Regions from separate parts of the Psychrobacillus sp. FSL K6-2843 genome, predicted to be linked through region 2. Evidence: riboswitches for the same ligand, from Rfam matches in the RefSeq annotation. Region 2 holds a riboswitch; each other region holds the start of a gene.
The links. Region 2 has a riboswitch for S-adenosylmethionine ahead of MKY94_RS09345 (MetQ/NlpA family ABC transporter substrate-binding protein). Riboswitches for the same ligand answer to the same signal wherever they lie in the genome.
Positions count from the first base shown of each region.

Region 1: another riboswitch for S-adenosylmethionine. It lies ahead of MKY94_RS01040 (aminotransferase class I/II-fold pyridoxal phosphate-dependent enzyme); the one in region 2 lies ahead of MKY94_RS09345 (MetQ/NlpA family ABC transporter substrate-binding protein).
Region 3: another riboswitch for S-adenosylmethionine. It lies ahead of metK (methionine adenosyltransferase); the one in region 2 lies ahead of MKY94_RS09345 (MetQ/NlpA family ABC transporter substrate-binding protein).
Region 4: another riboswitch for S-adenosylmethionine. It lies ahead of MKY94_RS02485 (methionine biosynthesis PLP-dependent protein); the one in region 2 lies ahead of MKY94_RS09345 (MetQ/NlpA family ABC transporter substrate-binding protein).

Region 1 covers NZ_CP152021.1:195,716-200,972, forward strand. The annotation lists gene MKY94_RS01020 (M3 family oligoendopeptidase) at 1-256, opposite strand, end outside; gene MKY94_RS01025 (DUF2087 domain-containing protein) at 411-1,160, shown strand; gene MKY94_RS01030 (YdcF family protein) at 1,318-1,905, opposite strand; gene MKY94_RS01035 (glycerol-3-phosphate acyltransferase) at 1,919-2,560, opposite strand; SAM riboswitch class I at 2,706-2,821, shown strand; gene MKY94_RS01040 (aminotransferase class I/II-fold pyridoxal phosphate-dependent enzyme) at 2,942-4,234, shown strand; gene MKY94_RS01045 (homoserine dehydrogenase) at 4,358-5,257, shown strand, end outside.
Region 2 covers NZ_CP152021.1:1,869,817-1,875,073, reverse strand. The annotation lists gene MKY94_RS09355 (pyridoxal phosphate-dependent aminotransferase) at 1-696, shown strand, start outside; gene MKY94_RS09350 (PPC domain-containing DNA-binding protein) at 1,113-1,616, opposite strand; SAM riboswitch class I at 1,768-1,880, shown strand; gene MKY94_RS09345 (MetQ/NlpA family ABC transporter substrate-binding protein) at 1,975-2,793, shown strand; gene MKY94_RS09340 (ATP-binding cassette domain-containing protein) at 2,851-3,870, shown strand; gene MKY94_RS09335 (methionine ABC transporter permease) at 3,867-4,538, shown strand; gene MKY94_RS09330 (enoyl-CoA hydratase-related protein) at 4,554-5,257, shown strand, end outside.
Region 3 covers NZ_CP152021.1:2,829,472-2,834,728, forward strand. The annotation lists gene MKY94_RS14240 (malic enzyme-like NAD(P)-binding protein) at 1-358, opposite strand, end outside; gene MKY94_RS14245 (alpha/beta hydrolase) at 478-1,269, opposite strand; gene MKY94_RS14250 (gamma carbonic anhydrase family protein) at 1,380-1,895, shown strand; gene metK (methionine adenosyltransferase) at 2,143-3,339, opposite strand; SAM riboswitch class I at 3,530-3,646, opposite strand; gene pckA (phosphoenolpyruvate carboxykinase (ATP)) at 3,865-5,257, shown strand, end outside.
Region 4 covers NZ_CP152021.1:501,438-506,694, forward strand. The annotation lists gene MKY94_RS02475 (5-methyltetrahydropteroyltriglutamate--homocysteine S-methyltransferase) at 1-411, opposite strand, end outside; gene MKY94_RS02480 (aminotransferase class I/II-fold pyridoxal phosphate-dependent enzyme) at 408-1,601, opposite strand; gene MKY94_RS02485 (methionine biosynthesis PLP-dependent protein) at 1,601-2,719, opposite strand; SAM riboswitch class I at 2,887-2,991, opposite strand; gene MKY94_RS02490 (ABC transporter ATP-binding protein) at 3,061-4,803, opposite strand; gene MKY94_RS02495 (ABC transporter permease subunit) at 5,049-5,257, shown strand, end outside.

The sequences.
Region 1 (5,257 bases), 1.7 Mb from region 2:
CTACTTCAGGGCTAATTTCATCAAAGAAATCTCGTTCTTTTTGATAAAATTCATCATTTGTGTCAATAGAAGCTCGAATATAAACAAGGTTAGCCTGAGTAGAAAAATTGTTGCGAATTGCATTTATTTCTTCAATCACCGAGTTCTGCTCTTCAACAGATGTTGCTTCCTTCATTTTAGCCAATAGTTCATGAAAAGCCGTCTTCATTTCTTGTAAATCTGGTCTCTTATATTTGTATTCTTTAAATGTAACCAATGTATTTCCCCCTATATATATATTAATCTATTCCTTCTAATTGTTTATTATTTTCAGATAAATTGCAACTTATAATTTTACTTGTTTTGTTATAGATAATAATATAATATGTTTGTAAATAAATAAACATATTAAGGAGTTGTTTGTTGTATTCATGATAGAAAAATTTTGGGAAGCTACAATTGAAGAGATGAAAAAGGGATACGTGGAAGAAACAAACGTTTTTCAGTGTTTGCTATGTGGGGAACAGATAGAAAAGGGTGTCATCTACCCCGAGAATAACGTGTTATATGAAGCAGAGAAGTTTATGATTCGTCATATCGGCAACAAACATGTGTCAATTTTTGAGTATTTAAGTGGTTTAAACAAAAAGCTAACGGGCTTGACCGAACATCAAAACAGTCTGATTCGTCTATTTTTTGAGGGGAAGAGTGATTTAGAGATCCAAAAGGAGCTAGGAATAGGGAGTGCCTCAACTATTCGAAATCATCGGTTTGTTCTAAAGGAAAAGGAAAGACAGGCGAAAATATTTTTAACAATGATGGAACTGTTGAAGGAAAGAGATAATCATGCTCCTGCATTCCTGCCTGTTCACAAGAATGCAACCATGGTGGATGATCGCTACAATATCACGGAAGAAGAACAAGCTGAACTCGAAAGCAAATTTTTTCCCGAGGGGATTAACGGACCAATGCTAAAATTTCCAAAAAAGGAAAAACAAAAGCTTTCAACACTTAGAGTTATTATTCAACGTTTTGAACAAGAGAAAAATTACACTGAAAAAGAAATAAATACGATTTTAAAAAATGTCTATGAGGATTATGTGACGTTAAGACGTTATTTAATCGAATATGGGTTTTTAGATAGAAAAGATGATGGCAGCACTTATTGGGTAAAGGATTAACGATGAATTAAAAAGAGCCTCAAGTAAATTCTGCAAGAGCTTATAGTGGATAGAAAGATAGAGAGGAGAATCGATGCAACAAAGGGAGCTTGAGTAAAGAAGTCAATTCGTTCTTTTAGCTGGGGAGAGATTATAATTTTTGCATCTCTCCCTTTTATTATTTTCCAGATACAAAGGTTTTGAGCAAGGCAGCCCTTTCACGTAATCGCAATTTTGCCTCTGAAATTTGTGGTGTCTTAGCAGCAACCACATCTGCATTCCATCCTATTCCTTCTGCAATAATCTTTGCCCGTTGTAGATGAAAATCGCTCGTAATAATTGTGACAGAGGTAACGCTATCGGGTAGAAGCTGTTGGGAGAACAGAAGGTTTTCATACGTAGAAGTGGATTGATCTTCTACGATTATTCGACTCTCGGGGATTCCATTCTCCATGAGATATTCCTTCATAACCGCTGCTTCCTCTATATCCTCGTCCGGTCCTTGTCCTCCAGTCACAACGAGCTTTACATTATGATATGTGTTTGCATATTCTAGTGCGGCCTCTAGACGATATCGTAGTGCAAGAGAAGGGATCTGGCCTTGTTTAACCTTGGCCCCTAATACAATTGCGTATTCATTGGAGCCGTTTGCCTTAGGTTTTAACCCATCCTCTAGCCATTTGCTTGTAAGCATCCACATACCGAATCCACTAGTTGCCATTATTATTAAAGGAACTAGCACAATCCACCTCTTTTTTTTGCTCATTTAACCACTCCTTTTACAGTGATGGCTTTTTTTTCTTCATAACAGAGGAAATCTTTACTTCTTCTTTTCGAATTAACCGCTGAACATTCTCTATATGTAAGAACGATGCCATTAGAAATAGAAATCCTGCAACTATGATTGGGCCTATTCCATCTGCGGTCCATATAGAGGCTCCTATAAAGATAAGGTAGAAAAAGAATACACCTATCAATAAATAATCAGTCAAAAGTGTGATGCAGATTAACAATAATAGTCCTGCTAATCCAACCGGCCAATGTAACGCTAGCAGTACTCCAATGATGGAAGCTGTGCCTTTACCGCCTTTAAATTTCGTGTAAATAGGAAAGTTATGCCCTAAGATTACAGCAGCACCAGCTATATACAGCAAAAAATCAAGCTCAGAGGTACTAAGTGAGGTCAGCTGCGGAGCAATTAATCTTGCCCCAATAATCATAATTGCGCCTTTTAAAATATCTATGGCTCCTACTAAAACGCCATACTTCCATCCAAGCACTATGGTGGCGTTGGAAGCTCCTGAATTATTTAAGCCTTCTTTTTTTATATTAACACCACTCATCCATTGGGCTAATTTTGATCCATGAATCGAACCAACTAAGTAGCCTATTAAAAGAATGCTAACACTCCAAATAATCATTCTATGACACCCCCAAAAATAATATTCTATCTATTATATTAAACGATTATAAAATGATGAAGTTTCAGAATTTTATATAAAATAACTTGACTTATAAATAACGGAGGATTTATACTGTGTAACAAGATGGAACACTAATCTAATACTCTTATCAAGAGTGGCGGAGGGAATAGGCCCTACGATGCCCGGCAACCACCAAGTTCTTTTACTTGGAAAGGTGCTAAATCCTACAAATTCTTTTATGAATTTGGAAGATAAGAGGAGGAACATGTCAATTTGACCCCTCTTCTTAAGTGAAGAGGGGTTTTTACATTGGCAGTTCTATAATCCTCTCCCGCCTCCAAGCATCCATCTAATCTACTAATAACGGAGGAATTCAAAATGACAAATCTTCAAAAAGAAACACTTCTATTGCATGGTGGACAACAACCGGATCCAGTCACAGGATCAAGAGCGGTACCGATTCACAAAACAACCTCATATGTATTTCAAAACACTGAGCATGCTCAAAATCTATTTGCATTAAAAGAGACTGGTAACATCTATTCCCGAATAACAAACCCAACAGTTGATGTTTTTGAGCAAAGAATTGCATTACTTGAAGGAGGTACTGCCGCAGTGGCCCTTTCATCAGGGATGGCAGCCATTGCATTTTCTATTTTAAATATTGCAGGCGCTGGAGATGAAATTATCGCAGCTGAAAACTTATATGGAGGGACCTTTAATCTTTTTGCTCATACACTTCCTCGCTATGGAATTACTGTAAAGTTTATAGATTCAACGGATCCTGAGAATTTCAGATCAGCAGTTACTGAGAAGACAAAAGGTTTTTTTGCTGAAATTATTGGAAATCCAAGCTTAAATGTACTGGATGTGGAGCAGGTAGCTACCATTGCGAACGAAGTGGGGGTTCCATTACTAGTAGATAATACTTTCGCTACTCCGTTTGGTTCAAATCCAATTGAGCATGGCGCTCATATTGTTATCCATTCGGCGACAAAATGGATTGGAGGTCACGGTACAACAATTGGTGGAGTAGTAGTTGATGGAGGTAACTTCAACTGGAATTCTGAAAAATTCCCGGGCTTTACAGAGCCAGACGTAACCTATCATGGTTTGCGCTACGGAATCGATGTTCCAGGCGTGGCATTTGCTATAAAGCTAAGAGTCCAGTTGCTACGTGATTTTGGCCCTTCTCTAAGCCCAGAAGCAGCTTTCTCCTTTCTTCAAGGATTAGAAACACTTCACTTACGAGTGCCAAGACATAACGAAAATGCCCAGAAAATTGCGGAGTACTTAAATGACAATGAGGAAGTTTCATGGGTTAACTATTTAGGGCTTGAAAGCCATCCTACACATGAACTTGCTAAAAAGTATTTAAAGAATGGATACGGTTCTATTTTGACATTTGGAGCAAAGGGAGGTAGAGAAGCAGGTAGACATATTATCGATAATATAGAGATTTGGTCACATGTAGCAAATGTGGGAGACGCAAAATCTCTAATTATTCATCCAGCTTCCACTACTCACCAACAACTTACACCGGAGGATTTAGTAAAAACAGGGGTTACAGAGGATCTAATTCGCTTGTCTGTAGGCTTGGAGGCAGTAGAAGATTTACAAGAAGCACTTGGAAAAGTACTTTTAGAGAAAACAAATGTCCTCTCTATATAGAATTTTGTTGTTAACTGAGTGGAAATAGTCTACAATATGTAAAATAGTCAATTAGTTAATTGAAATTTTATTCAAGTACGATTATTTAAATTCAATTGTACAGATTCATTTGGAGGAGACAGCATGGCAAAAATAAAAGCAGCAATCTTAGGATTTGGAACAGTCGGCCAAGGGATTTATCACATTGTGAATGAAAAACGAGAAGACTTAAAAAAGTCATTAGGATTGGACATCGAAATTTGTGCGATTCTCATTAATAATTTAGCTAAAGAAAGACCCGAGACCCCAGGCGTATTAGTGACAGATGACTTTGAGGATATTGAAAATATTCCTGGGCTTCAAGTAGTTTTTGAAGCAATAGTTAACGAAGAGCCGGCTTATAGCTATTTATGTAGAGCGATAGACAAGGGCTGTCACGTCATTACAGCAAATAAGGTCATGTTCTCAAAATATAGTATCCCATTGCAGGAACGCGCAAAGTCACGAGGAGTTTTTGTAGGGTATGAGGCGACCACTGCAGGTGGAGTCCCAATTATTAAGACATTAAAAAATCTACTTCAAGTAAACTCAGTAAAAAAGATTCAAGGTATTTTAAACGGAACGTCCAATTATATTTTGACACAAATGCGTTTAGAAGAATCTCCATTTGAAGATGCGTTAAAAGAAGCACAGTTATTAGGGTATGCGGAGGCAGATCCTTACAATGATATCTCTGGTCAGGATGCATTTCGCAAATTAATGATTTTAAGTGCATTAGCGTTTGGAAAACAGCCTGATTGGAACGAGGTACGTGTAGTAGGAATCGATGAAATTACATTAGAGGATGTGCGTAAAGCGAAGGATACCGGGCTCCGTTACCGCCATGTGGCAGAAATCGAACAGGATGAAAACGGAGAGCTTTATGCTTCAGTAGGACCTCAATTAGTGGGACCAGATCATCCGTTATATGCTATTGAAGGTGTAAATAATGCTGTATCCTTAGATACGAACTATATTGGAACACTAACATTGGTAGGACCTGGA
Region 2 (5,257 bases):
CAGCTTACCCCGGACCAAAAAGAGGCAGCGAGACTAATGTATTTGAATTATCCTAATAATCCTACGGGAGCCTCTGCTACTTTAGAGTTTTTCCAAGAAACTGTTGAGTTAGCAAAGGAAAATGATATAGCCATTGTCCATGATTTTGCTTACGGAGGCATCGGCTTTGATGGGAAAAAACCTATTAGTTTCTTACAAGCAAAAGGTGCTAAAGAAGTCGGAATTGAAATGTATACGCTATCCAAAACCTATAATATGGCAGGCTGGCGCGTAGGGTTTGCCTTAGGTAATTCTAAAATGATTGAGGCTATCAATATTATACAAGACCATCTTTTTGTCAGCCTCTTTCCTGCTATTCAATCTGCAGCAGCAGAAGCACTAAATGGGTCTCAGGAATGTGTGGAAGAATTAGTGGCACTCTATGAAAAAAGAAGAAATACTTTCATAGAGGCTTGTCGCAAAATTGGTTGGAATGTGAAAGCTCCTGAAGGCTCATTCTTTGCATGGCTTCCTGTACCAAATGGCTATACTAGTGAACAATTTGCTGACATACTTCTAGAAAAAGCAGATGTTGCTGTCGCTGCTGGCAATGGATTTGGTAAACACGGGGAAGGTTATGTACGCATCGGACTTTTAGTTGATGAGGATCGCCTGATTGAGGCTGTTGACCGTATAGAAAAGCTAGAACTTTTTTAAGAATTAGTTACTGTTATCATCTAAAAGATGTTTAAGTGAAGTTAAAAGACACTAATTTCTATGAAAATAATTGATAAATTGTCTTTATAACCGCATAAAAATTTTTATGACCGGATAGCGCGATTTTATGACCGGATAAAAATTTTTATGACCGGATAGCAACGTTTTATGACCGGATAATTTTTTTTATGACCGTTCAATAAAAAACAAGCTTAATCCTCTGGAGGTATCTTACATGAAAAAATTTATAGGACTATTTATACTTGGTATTTTAGTTTATTTTCTCATCACAATATTAATTAGTGTGTTTAAGTGAAATAGCCAACAAAATAAAAAAAGACTACAAAAGTAGTCTTTTTTTATGTCATATTCTATTGTTTATTTGAATTCTTTTATATGTTAACCTACTACACTTTCTATTCCTCTATTGTCCTGGGGAACTTGCTCCCTTGCTCAATCGGATAAAACTGAATTGCACCAGTCTCTTCATCATGTTTCCGATGGAATTCCATCCCTTTTACTTCGGCTAAGACTAGGTCAACCGTAATTACAGGATTCTCACCTTTGATGAAGTGACCTCCAAAAACAGCACCATATTGATCACACATTGATCCGTGAAAATGTGTGGCATATTTTCCTTCTTGCTGACATATAACTCCTGTACCATGTAAAAATTCTATAGGTCCTTCTTTTACGATCATTTCATTATAGGCTACACCTATTTTCGAGGAATCAGCTGGAATTAAATAGACAAAGCCACATTTTTGAAAGCTTCCAAAGCAGCTAACGACAGTGGCAGAAGTAATTTGATTGGCTTCACATATTGCTTCTATCCCTTCTATCAAATCTGTTCCATATTTTAATCTAGCACCAACTATTCTCTCAAAATCACCTACTGCAAAATTTGCTCTTATTGTCATGTCGATTCCTCCAATTGCATAATTATTTATTATCTTATAATTTTAATCTTTTCTAAAAAATTTTACTATTAAAAAATAGCTCTTGACTTTGTTAGTTTAGTATAGTAAATTTTCATTTATAGAATAAACGAAAAACTTAATAGCTTATTATCTCTTATCAAGAGTAGCTGAGGGACTGGCCCGTTGAAGCTCGGCAACCATCTATACCAAAAGTATAGAAAGGTGCTAAATCCTGCAAAACATTTTTGTTTTGGAAGATAAGAGAGGACAATGCATTTTTGTGTGCCTCTCTTTCTTTTTGAAAGAGAGGCTTTTATATTTATTCGAATTCTTTAATAATTATTAAGGAGGAATTTTAATGAAAAAGGTTGGTTTAGTATTATCAGGAGTTCTATTAACGGGGTTGCTTGCGGCTTGTGGTGATGAATCTAAAGGTGACAAAGCCTTAGATGAAAATAAATTAGTCATAGGTGTAACTGCTGGTCCTCACGAACAAATAGCTGAGGTTGCAGCAGAAGTTGCAGCAAAAGATGGACTAGAAATAGAAATTAAAGCTTTTTCTGATTACATACTTCCAAACACAGCACTTTCTGAAGGTAACCTAGACGCAAATAGCTATCAACATGAGCCTTTTCTTGATGCTTTCAACGAAGACCATGGTACTGAGCTAGTACCAGTTGGTAAAACTATTTTAAACCCAATGGGTATTTACTCTGAAAAATTTAAATCGTTCGAAGATTTACCAGAAGGTGCCACATTTGGATTACCAAACGACCCAACTAACGGTTCACGCGCATTATATATACTAGAGGAAAATGGCTTTATTAAAATTAAAGAAGATAAAAAAGAAAATGCTTCTATTTATGATATCGAAGAAAACCCTAAGAATATTGAATTTATCGAATTAGAGGCTGCTCAAATACCGAAACAGCTTAGCGAGGTAGATGCTGCAGCAATCAATACAAATTTTGCTTTGGCTGCTGGCATTAACCCGAAGGAAGACTCAATTCTTTTAGAGTCATCTAACTCTCCATATGTGAACTATATCGTTGTCCGCGCGGAAAACGAAGATGATCCAACCGTTCAAAAGTTTGTAAAAGCTTATCAATCAGAGGAAGTCAGAACATTTATCGAAGAAGAGTTTCAAGGTTCTGTGTTAGCAAGCTGGGATGAGTAGAAATAACAAAAACGTTGCCGCAACCGGTAACGTTTTCTTTAGAAAGGAAGATTTAACATGATAGTTTTAGAGAATATTACAAAGGAATTCATCAGCAAAAGCAACACAGTAAAGGCTGTCAGTAACGTAAGTCTTCATGTAAGAAAAGGTGAAATTCACGGAGTTATCGGCTATAGCGGAGCAGGGAAAAGCACACTTATCAGATGTGTTAACCTGCTCGAAAAGCCAACAAAAGGCAAAGTATACATTAATGGCGAAGAAATAACCCCCCTTCCCCTTCCTCAACTTCGAAAAGTCAGAAACAAAATAGGCATGATTTTTCAAGGATTTAACCTTTTAAAAACTGCCACTGTTTACGACAATATCGCTATACCTTTAAAGCTGCTTGGCTACGACAAGAACGAAGTTAAAAAAAGAGTGGAAAAATATTTAGAAATAGTAGGCTTAACCGATAAGCATAAAAGCTATCCAAACCAGCTTTCTGGCGGCCAAAAGCAACGTGTAGCTATTGCAAGAGCTCTCTCCCAGGAACCAGAAGTATTATTAAGTGATGAAGCAACAAGTGCTCTGGATCCAGAAACGACTGACTCAATATTAGAGCTCTTATTAAAGATCAATAAGGAGTTAGGTATAACTATTCTTTTAATAACTCATGAAATGAATGTTATTCAAAAGATTTGTGATCATGTGTATGTGATGGAAAACGGAGAAGTTGTAGAAGAGAACACAGCTATTAATCTTTTCACGAAGCCTAGTCATCCGACAACTAAAAAGTTCTTAAACACAATTAGTCAACGTAACTTATCCCCTTCCCTTATTTCTCAGCTCCATGTGACGGGTGCAGTCACTCGCTTGACTTTCGTTGGGGAAAGTACTGGAAAACCATTATTAGCAGAGGTTAGTCAGAAGTTTGATGTACAACCAAATATCTTAACGGCCAATATTATTGAATTGAAAAACGGAATTGTCGGTAATATCGTGATTCATTTAGTAGGAGAAAAAAATCAAGTACAATCAGCTATTCGCTTCTTAGAAGAACAAGGAGTTGGAACTGAGAGCTTGGAGGTGCACTCATGAGTAGATTCGAACAATTCACTAATCAATGGTTGCCAATCATCGGAGAATCTGTAATTGAAACATTTCAGATGGTAGGCATATCTTTATTCTTTTCCATAATCATTGGTATCCCACTTGGAATACTTATCGTTCTAACTAGACCAGGTCAAGCGTTACAAAATGCGGTTATATACCAAGTTAGTAACCTTCTGATTAATATAATTCGTTCTATTCCATTTATTATTCTACTATTTTTTATCCTTCCTTTTACTAAATTTATTGTTGGAACTACGATCGGTGTTAAGGGTGTTATCGTTCCATTAGTAATTTATACTGCTCCATATATTGCACGATTGATGGAATCCGCACTTTTAGAGGTACAGAATGGTGTCATTGAAGCTTATACAGCGATGGGAATTAAAACTCCTTCTATCATTTGGCATGTGCTACTGCGTGAGGCACGTCCTTCAATTATTTTAGGCTTAACTATTTCGACAGTGGGATTAATCGGAGCTACGGCAATGGCAGGTATGGTCGGTGCAGGTGGACTTGGTGACCTAGCATATCGTTTTGGGCATTTACGATATGAAGAAGATATCATGTATGCCACGGTGCTTATATTGATCATTCTAGTTCAAGGTATTCAGTCTATCGGTAACAGATTAGCTGCAAGGATAAAAAAAGATTAAACGGAGGCATTTCTAATGACAAACCAATTGCACATAGAACGTAATGGGCCTATTGCTACACTTGTATTTAATAGAGCTGAAAAGAAAAACTCATTTTCTCTCGCTATGTTTAAACAGCTGGGTCAAATCTTAGAAGAGTTAGAAAAGGATACTTCTATTAAATTGCTTATTTTAAAAGGAGTGGATGAAACCTCCTTTTCTTCTGGAGCAGATATAACCGAGTTTTTAGAAAATCGTTTTTCTGCTGAGAAAGCGAAGGCTTATAATGACTTAACGCTTGAATCGGTTGAAAAACTATACCGCTTTCCTAAGCCGACTATCGCACTTATTAAAACATTAGCTATTGGTGGTGGTTTAGAGCTAGCTAACTCTTGTGACTTTAGATTTGCTTCGGCTGGAAGTAAGCTTGGTATCACTGCAGCAAATATAGGAATTATATATAATCTAACAAGCACTAAGCGATTGGTAAATTTGATTGGTCCCTCTAAAGCTAAAGAGTTACTTTACACAGCTAAGCTTATTTCTGCTGAAGAAGGACAGGAAATTGGTTTAATTGATTATGTTTTTCCGATGGAAGAGGTGGAAGAGGAATGCTTGATTTTTGCTAACAAAATTGTGAGCAAATCCTCCACTGCAAACAATGGAATCAAGCAAGTTATCCAGTCTATTTTAGATGGAGAAAATGAAGAAACGCTTGAGATAGAGCAGTTGATATTAGA
Region 3 (5,257 bases), 960 kb from region 2:
ATACACTTGCCACTCCAGGTGTATAGATTCTTTGCAAATCTCCTAATGAGCGGACATCATATCTGCTCTTCATTGCAATTTTCCCGCCTTCGTGGGCTTTTAACACATCATCACTGATAGCTTGGATTTTCACACCATTTCCAATTGCTTCAATGTTTTTTATAATTAGCTCGAAGTCTTTTTTAGACTTGCTCGTAACGGATATATCTCGAATAGTTGTCAATGCACCACTCTTTAAAGTAGTGATATCTCCTATATCTCCTTCTCCCATGCCTATGGCAGTCGCTACCTTAGCAAAGTTACCAGGTTTTGAAGGTGTTTCGACGATAATATTACGAATAATATGTTGGTTTTCCATATCTCTCTCCTAATCTCTTACTCTATTTTCAATTATATGATTATAACACAAAAAATCCCCATTTATAAAAATGAAGATTAATTGTTGCTCAATATGTTTGTTTGAAAAAAAGATGCATTTTAAACGATATAACCGATAGATCTCAGTACATTATTAATGAAGGAGTGAGAATATGTAAAAATTTCTTCTCTTTCTGGCTCTAAATACAGATCATGAAAACAATTCTTCCATTCCTTGAATTGATAATCCGATAGCTCCTGTTTTTTCAACCATGCTTTGGCTGCTGCTGTGTCCGTAATCTTATCTCTTTCTCCCGTCATTAATAAAACAGGGACATTAGGAATAGATTCGGGATATTGGCTTACAGTTTTCATCTCATTTTCAAGCTCTTTATACCAATCATGTGAAATAATCGTTCGATAATACGGATCGTTTACTAGATCTTGATAGGCGCTGTAGTTTCTAGTTAGTTCCTTTAGTTCAATGTCATGATTGATCTTCTGCTGCACAGAGATTTTAGCTAATGCCTTTGTCCACTTGGAAGGAAGTTTTTTTAACAAAAGCCACGGAGATGTTAAGATAACACCAGCATATTCCACCTCTATCTTATGTAACATCTTCATAACTAAGGTTGCTCCAAGCCCGTGTCCTACTATAAAAATAGGAAGGTCATATGAAACAGCAACCTGCAATGCTTGCTTTATGTAGTCTTTATAAAGATCAAAGGATTCATCGTGAATGGTCTTGGTTCTCACTAACTCCCCGTGACCTGGCAAATCTCCCATCACTATATGGCAATTTGAGCTTCGCAATTTTTCGATTAGCCAAGCATAACGTCTGTGATGCTCATAGGCACTATGAACAATAATTACAACCGCTTTAGCCTTTTCATCTGACTCCCACTTCCACATGTTCAACATACCTCATTTCTGTAACACTCTCTACGTCCTATTTATTTCTTTCTTTCGATTTGTTTGATAGGATTAATTATACTCTAGAAAAACAAAGGAGCGTGTCTATTTTGATTTATCCATACAAAGATAAGAAACCTTCGATTGATGCATCTGCCTATATTGCTGATTATGTCACAATCACAGGTGATGTTACAATCGGTCCAGAGACTACAATTTGGTTTAATACGGTAATAAGAGGGGACGTTGCCCCTACTATAATAGGAAGCAGAGTTAGTATTCAAGATTTAAGTTGCCTTCATCAAAGCCCAAATAATCCACTCATAATTGAAGATGAGGTAACTGTTGGCCATCAGGTTACATTACATAGCTGTACTATACGTAAAGGCGCATTAATAGGCATGGGGTCCATTATTTTAGATGGTGCAGAAATAGGCGAAGGAGCATTTATTGGAGCTGGTAGTCTTGTCCCTCAAGGGAAAAAAATCCCGCCTAATACTTTAGCATTCGGTAGTCCAGCTAAGATTATACGTGAATTGAATGACGAAGATAAAAAAGATGTCCAACGAATTATTCATGAATATGCTGAAAAAGGACAGTACTATAAATCCATCAAACCCTTATAGAAAGATCGAATTTAAAATAGAATAAATTAGAATTAAGAAACACCTAATTTTAAAATTTTTATAAATTTGACTCCGGTTATTTTTATACAATAATCCATTAAGAGTAAATAGATCCATTTATTTGGTCAGCCTATTTACCGTTAAGCTGTATAATTGTTTGAAAAAAACAAAAGGTATTAAGAGGCTAGCCTCTTAATACCTTCTTTCTTTAGGCGAGGCATTCCAATAGAAGGAAGTCTCTGAATTCTTAAATACCCGCTTTTTGCTTTAATTGCTCTGCCTTGTCGGTTTTTTCCCATGGAGCATCGATGTCAGTACGTCCGAAATGTCCGTAAGCTGCCGTTTGCTTGTAAATTGGGCGACGAAGGTCTAGCATTTTAATAATTCCAGCTGGACGAAGGTCAAATAGATCACGGATATATGATACTAAATCCGCCTCTGCTACTTTTCCTGTACCAAATGTATCGATTGCGATAGAAACTGGTTGTGCTACACCGATTGCATACGCTAGTTGTACCTCACAGCGATCTGCAAGACCAGCAGCAACAATATTTTTTGCTACATAACGAGCGGCATAAGCTGCAGAACGGTCTACTTTTGTTGGATCTTTTCCAGAGAAAGCTCCTCCTCCATGGCGAGCATAACCTCCGTATGTATCAACAATAATTTTACGTCCAGTTAGTCCAGCATCACCTTGAGGACCACCAATAACAAAGCGTCCCGTCGGGTTAATAAAGTATTTCGTTTCCTCTGTTATTAAATCAGTAGGTACTACCGGTTTTATAACATGCTCTTTTAAATCTCTTTGGATTTGTTCTAAAGTTATTTCTGGGTGATGTTGTGTAGAAATAACAATCGTATCAATATGAACAGGGTTGTTATTTTCATCATATTCAACTGTTACCTGTGTTTTACCGTCTGGTCGTAAGTAGTCTAAAGTTTCATCCTTCCGAACCTGTGCTAAGCGACGGGCAAGTTTGTGAGCTAGACTGATCGGTAATGGCATAAGCTCTGGAGTTTCATTACATGCGTAACCAAACATTAACCCTTGGTCTCCTGCTCCAATAGCCTCGATATCTGAATCAGTCATCGCACCTTCTCTAGCCTCTAGCGCTTGGTCTACACCCATAGCAATATCAGCGGATTGCTCATCAATCGCAGTTAAAACTGCTGAAGTTTCAGAGTCAAAGCCGTATTTAGCACGTGTATAACCAATTTCTTGGATAGTCGAACGTACAACTTTAGGTATGTCTACATATGTAGAAGTTGTTATTTCTCCTGCAACTAACACTAAACCTGTAGTAACGGTTGTTTCACAAGCAACTCGTGCATTAGGGTCTTCCGTTAAAATTGCATCTAATATAGCATCAGAAATTTGGTCACAAATTTTATCTGGATGCCCTTCTGTTACTGACTCCGATGTAAATAATCGACGTTGTGTCAAAAGATTCCCTCCTATATCCTGCGAGATTTCTCTCAGGAATTGATACGGTACTCATTCCCATGTCAAGCCAATAGTAAACTTGAAGCTGCTTCGGACTTGGCACACAAGGATTTAGGGCGATGTAAAATAAAAAAACCTTTCACTCACGTAATTACATGAGGAAAGGGATTAATATCATAAACACCTTTCACTCTTATCAATCAAGGAATTTCACCTTGTCTCAGGTTGGGCACCTTTGTAATGATTTTTCAATTACAGGTTGCCGGGTTTCACAGGGCCTGACCCCTCCACCAGCTCGGAATAAGAGTATCCGTTCAATTCACCATCATACGTAAAAATTAGTTATAAGTCAACCGATTAAATGTAATTTTTTCTCAAAAACAAAAATTATTCCAATAATGGGCTTCTATTAGTGTAGACTATTTAGTGTAATGTGTTATACTATTTCACATATCAATGAAAAATCCTCTTTATGTTGACTATTTACATGAAGAGATAAAAATTAAAAAAGGATGGTAATACTAAATGAATTCAATCGATACTGTGAGCGAACTGAACGAATTGTTAGCTGGTAACAACATTAGCCTTCAATTATCAGTACCACAATTGGTGGAAAAAGCTACTTCTAGAGGAGAAGCAGTACTAACTTCAACTGGAGCTGTTAAAGCAGAGACAGGCAAATATACAGGACGTTCTCCACAAGACAAGTATATTGTTGATGAACCTATCTCAAAAGACAAAATCGATTGGGGCTCTGTAAACCAACCTATCTCATCTTCTCATTTTGAAGCACTATATACAAAAGTTATGAACTATTTAAAAGAACAAAATGAACTATTTGTATTCAAAGGATTTGCTGGTGCTGATAAGGATTCGCGTCTAAGCATTCAAGTAATAAACGAGTATGCTTGGCATAACCTTTTTGCTCACCAACTATTTATCCGTCCTTCTGAAGAAGAGTTAGTAGCTCATAAAGCAGACTTTACTGTAATCAGCGCACCAAACTTCAAAGCAGATCCTGCTATTGATGGAACAAATTCAGAGACTTTTATCATTGTTTCTATGGAAAAACGTATTGTTTTAATTGGTGGAACAGAATACGCAGGAGAAATGAAAAAATCTATCTTCTCTATTATGAACTATTTATTGCCAGAACAAAATATTTTGCCTATGCACTGCTCTGCTAACGTTGGAGAAAAAGGCGATGTAACGTTATTCTTCGGCCTTTCAGGTACAGGTAAAACTACATTATCTGCTGATGCTGGAAGAAAGCTAATCGGTGATGATGAACATGGTTGGTCAGATAATGGTGTATTTAATATTGAAGGTGGCTGCTACGCAAAATGTATCGACCTAACAAGAGAAAATGAACCACAAATCTTTGACGCTATTAAATTTGGTACTGTTTTAGAAAACGTTGTTGTTGACCATACAACACGAGTTGCAGATTATGCAGATAACTCTTTAACAGAAAATACACGTGCAGCTTACCCAATTCAATATATCGATAATATTGTAGATCCATCTGTAGCGGGTCATCCAAATACAATCATCTTCTTAACTGCAGATGCATTTGGCGTGCTACCTCCTATCAGCAAACTTACTAAAGAGCAAGCAATGTATCACTTCTTAAGTGGGTTTACGTCTAAATTAGCTGGTACAGAACGTGGAGTTACTTCTCCTCAGCCTGCATTCTCAACATGCTTCGGGTCTCCATTCCTTCCATTGCATGCAACAGTTTATGCAGAAATGCTTGGTAAGAAAATTGACGAGCATGGAGCACAAGTATTTCTAGTGAACACTGGCTGGACTGGTGGAGAATATGGCGTAGGAAGTCGTATGAAGCTTTCTTACACTCGTACAATGGTCCGTGCAGCGATTGAAGGGAAATTAAACGAAGTGGAAACAACAAAAGATG
Region 4 (5,257 bases), 1.4 Mb from region 2:
TTTTACTACAGCATCACCTGCAACTTCTTTTAAGAACTTGAAATGCTCTATCATATAGTGAGTGCTAAAGCCAATTTTTCCTGTTACTTTAATGCCATGAGCTTTTGTTTGGACTCCCTTAAAAGACAAGCCTTTATCGGGTTCATAAAACTCTACACCATCTAGTCCTCCTAAGAAATCGAAATGCCACCATTTACGACGGAATTCGCCGTCTGTAATGGAAAGTAACCCAGCTTCTTTCTGTTTTTCAACCAGTTTAATAATTTCTTCATTTTCAATCTGAGTTAGCAGCTCTAAAGTTATCTCTTTCTCTTCAAATTGAGCTCGCGCTTTTTTTAAGCGTTCTGGTCTTAAGAAACTTCCTACATGATCTGCTTTGAAGGGTGCTTTTACTAGTAATTGATTGGTCATATTAAACTCCTACTTTCTTTATAATGTGTAGTAACTATTTCCAATGATTGTTCAAAGTCTGCTAACAGGTCATCCACATGTTCAAGCCCAACCGAAAAGCGAAGCAGTCCATCAGTAATTCCACGCTTTTCTCGTTCCTCCTTAGGCATTGCTGCATGGGACATAGTAGCGGGGTGGGAGAGAATAGATTCTACTCCACCCAAACTTACTGCAAAAACAGGTATTCTTAGATTTTCAACAAATATTTTTGTAGCTGTCTTGCCTGGCAAACGAAAGGAAAATATAGCACCAGAGCTGGCCGCCTGTTTTTTATGAATTTCATGTCCTGGATGAGATGATAATCCAGGATAGAAAACTTCCTCCACTAATGGGTGATTTGCTAGATAATTGACCAAACTAATAGCCGTCTCCGTAGATTTTTCGAAGCGCACACTTGTTGTTTTAATACCCTGTATGAGTGTATAGGAATCTTGAACACCCAGTATGGCTCCAAAGGAATTTTGAAGAAAACCTGACTTGCTACCAAGCAACTCATCCTTTGTAACTGCAAGGCCGGCAATGATATCACTATGTCCAGACAAGAACTTAGTTGCACTATGCAAAACAACGTCTACACCTAATTCGAGCGGCCTTTGGTAGAGTGGTGTCATGAAGGTATTGTCTAAAAAGGTTAGAGAATTATTGGCTTTAGCTATGTCTACAATACCGGCAATATCAGTTATACCTACTCTCGGATTTGAGGGAGTTTCTATATATATTAGTTTGGTATTGGACTGAATTGCCTGCTCAACAGCATCTAAATTAGAAAGGTTAACAAAAGAATGCTCTATACCAAAGCGAGGTAAAACCTCTGTCACAAAGCGAAAGGTGCCACCATAAACGTCCTCCGTCATGATTATATGGTCTCCGGCAGATAACAGCATTAAAGAGGTTGATATCGCTGCCAGACCAGAAGCGAAAGCAAATCCTCGCGTACCACCCTCTAGCTCTGCTATGGTTTTTTCTAATGCTTCTCTGGTTGGATTACCAGACCGACTATAATCAAAGGGGCCGAAGCTATCAAAACTTTCCTGATGGAAGGTAGAAGATAAATAGATTGGAACATTCACAGCACCGGTTCTTCTTTCATAATTACCTCGAGTTGAAGCAGTAATTAAACTAGTTTCAAGTTGTTGATGAATAGACTCCATTAAACAATAACCTCCTTCTCTAAAGCTACAAATACTTGCTTTAGGTCATTGATTAAATCTTCCGCTTCCTCAATACCAACAGAAAACCTTAATAAACTATTATCTACTCCCCGAGCAATCCGTTCAGATTCTGGTATATCTGCGTGTGTTTGAGTGGCAGGGTAAGTAATGAAGCTTTCCACACCACCAAGACTTTCAGCAAATATGATTAACTTTAGCTTTTCTAAAAAAGGACCTACCAGTTCGCTTCTTTGAAGACGGAAGGAGAGCATGCCACCCTTGCCTGCATAGAGAACATCTTTTATTAAATGCTGTTGCTCTAAAAATTTTACTAACTTCTTTGCGTTTGCTTCATGCTGTTTCATTCTTAGATGGAGAGTTTTTAACCCACGTATCAACAGCCATGAATCAAATGGTGAAAGGACTGCACCTGCTGCGTTATGGTTAGCCTGTAATTTCTCGCCCAATTTAATGCCTTTTGATACAACCAACCCAGCCAGTACATCATTGTGACCTCCGATATATTTAGTAGCACTATGTATGACAATGTCTGCGCCAAGTTCTATTGGCCTTTGTAAAAAAGGAGTTAGGAAGGTATTATCCACAATTAAAAGTAACTCATGCTTCTTAGCTAACTCCGCGTATAGCTGAATATCAATCTCTTGCATTAACGGATTAGTAGGTGTTTCAAGAAAGATTGCCTTCGTATTTTTGGTAATAAGAGATTCCACCTCTACGTAAGAGGTAAATTTACTATAAATAGTCCTAATATTATAGGAGTCAGAATATTGATTGAAAAGGCGATAAGTACCTCCATATAAGTCCTCTGGGGCAATCAATTCATTACCTGAACGGAAAAGGGAAAGGACCAATTGAATGGCTGCCATTCCCGAACTACAGGAAAATCCTGTATCGCCTTGCTCTAGCTTGGCTATTCCCTCCTCTAAAATAGCTCGTGTAGGGTTTTTAGTTCGAGTATAGTCATAGCCGGTAGATTGGCCAAGACCATGATGTTTATAGGCTGTGGATAAATAGATAGGAGGATTAACTGCTCCAGTTTTTGGATCACAATGATTACCTAATTGAACTAATTGTGTATTAATGTGAGTTTTGGACATTGTTATTCACCTCTTATTATTAATAGGTTCAACATTTCGAAAATAAATCACAAAGTAGACTCTAAGATAAAAAAATTCAGGATAAATATAGAATAGAAGCATTTTGCCAAATAAAAAGAGGGCTCTCTTCATAAGAAGAGAACCCCCAATATAGATTGAAGTCATTCTTCTTATCTTCAAGACAAAAATGTCTATTGGATTTAGCACCACACCTATAATGGCTGGTTGCTGAGACATCATAGGGCCAATCCCTCCGTCTCTCTTGATAAGAAATAAAAATATATAATTTTCAAAATTTAGCGATAAGTAAGTTTATCATGGGATGAATATAAATTCAAGAGTTATTTCACATTTGGAATTGCTACCCAGTGACCGGAGGAAACTTCCACAAGCTTAGATTGCTTCAATTGATATCTATCCTCTACATTTGATTCCTCCAAAAGCTTCCTTTTTTTCTTAGCTTCTACCTTAGGATCAGGAATAGGGATTGCTGCTAATAGGGATTTTGTATAAGGATGTTGTGGGTTAGAATAAAGCTCTTCACTTTCCGCAAGCTCCACAATTTTACCAGCATACATCACCGCTACCCGATCACTAATATGCTTAACCATAGATAGATCATGTGCGATGAAAAGGTAAGTTAGACCTAGTCTATGCTGTAAATCCTCTAGTAGTTCTACAATTTGTGCCTGTATAGAAACGTCTAAAGCTGATAGTGGTTCATCACAGACGATAAAGTCAGGCTCTACTGCCAGTGCTCGGGCAATGCCGATTCGTTGTCGTTGCCCACCTGAAAACTCATGTGGATAACGCATGGCATGGGAGGAATCCAACCCTACCATTTTTAGTAACTCTTCTACACGTTGTTTTCTTTCCTCTGCATTTTTGCTCAAACGATGAATATCTAATGCCTGGCCGATAATATCTAACACCTTTAAACGAGGATTTAAGGAAGAATACGGATCCTGAAAGATAATCTGCATATGTCGTCGCATCGTTTTTAATTCACTTTTACTCAAACGGTTGATGGCGATTCCCTGATAAAGCACATCTCCATCCGTAGGCTCATGTAACCGAAGAATGGACCGACCGGTAGTTGATTTTCCTGAGCCAGATTCTCCTACAAGTCCAAGGGTTTCTCCAGGTTTGATGAAGAAGCTGATATCATCCACGGCCTTCAGCACATTCCCTTTGCCTAATTGGAAATGCTGCTTTAAAGATTTGACCTCTAATAACGGCTTGCCATTTTCTAAACCAATGGAACGAAGCGGTGGTCTCTTGGGTTTCTTCCTTTCATCTAAACGAGGAAGTGCATTTAATAATTTTTTTGTATAGTCATGCTGAGGATTTTCAAATATCTTTTCAGTTGTCCCGGTTTCTACAATTTCGCCATTTTTCATAACTGCCACTCGATCGCACATACCTGCAACTACACCCAAATCATGAGTGATTAAAATAATGGAGGTGCCAAATCTTTGCTGCATATCCTTCATTAAATTCAAAATCTGAGCCTGAATGGTAACGTCTAGTGCAGTTGTCGGTTCATCTGCTATTAATAGCGTTGGCTTGCAGGCAAGTGCAATAGCGATCATAACTCTTTGGCGCATACCACCTGAAAATTCGTGAGGATACTGGTTGTAGCGCTCTTCGCTATTCTTAATGCCTACTAGCTTCAAGATTTCAACTGCTTGGTTCTTTGCCTTTTTTTTAGAAAGCTGCTGGTGCTTGATAAGACTTTCTGCAATCTGTGGGCCAATTCGAATGGTAGGGTTTAAAGATGTCATGGGATCCTGGAAAATCATACTGATGTCTCTTCCTCTAATACTCTCCATTTCCTTTTCAGTTTTTGTCTCAAGAGATTCTCCTAAAAATTCAATGGAGCCATTTTTCATGAAGGAGGGGGGAGAAGGCAGCAGGCGCATGATGGAGCGGGCAGTGACACTTTTTCCACTACCTGATTCTCCTACAATGCCAAGTGTTTCTCCTTTTCTTACTTCAAAGCTTACGCCTCGAACAGCCTCAAATTCATTGTCGTTTGTTAAAAAAGAAATCTGTAAATCTTTTACTTTTAAAATAGTTTCCATGAAAACCACCTATCTGATTAAAATCTTCAATTTATTATTTATGATTCATGCTCTTTCAGTAGAGAGCGTATATTTTAAGTAATATGAGCGGTTTCTACAAAAAAGAAGACTAAACACGCACAATTATGGCGCATTTAACCCTACGCTTAATAGAACCAAATTATTTGCGTTGACTTAATAGTAGTTCGAATCTATACTATACTATACCACTCGGATTTATACAATATAGGGAGGGGGTATTTGGTATGGGAAGAAAATCTTCTTCCAACGCACTAAGTTTGACCTATGGAAGACTACAACATCATTCTTTCTTTAGAATCTTATTATTTTTACTTGGCTTGCCAGTTCATATAATAACCTTTCTACTTTTTTACCTAAAAAAGCAGAAGGATCCTAGTTCTTCCTTAAATAGCGATCTAAAGTCTTCACTTGTGGCAAGGGGGATAAAAGAGGA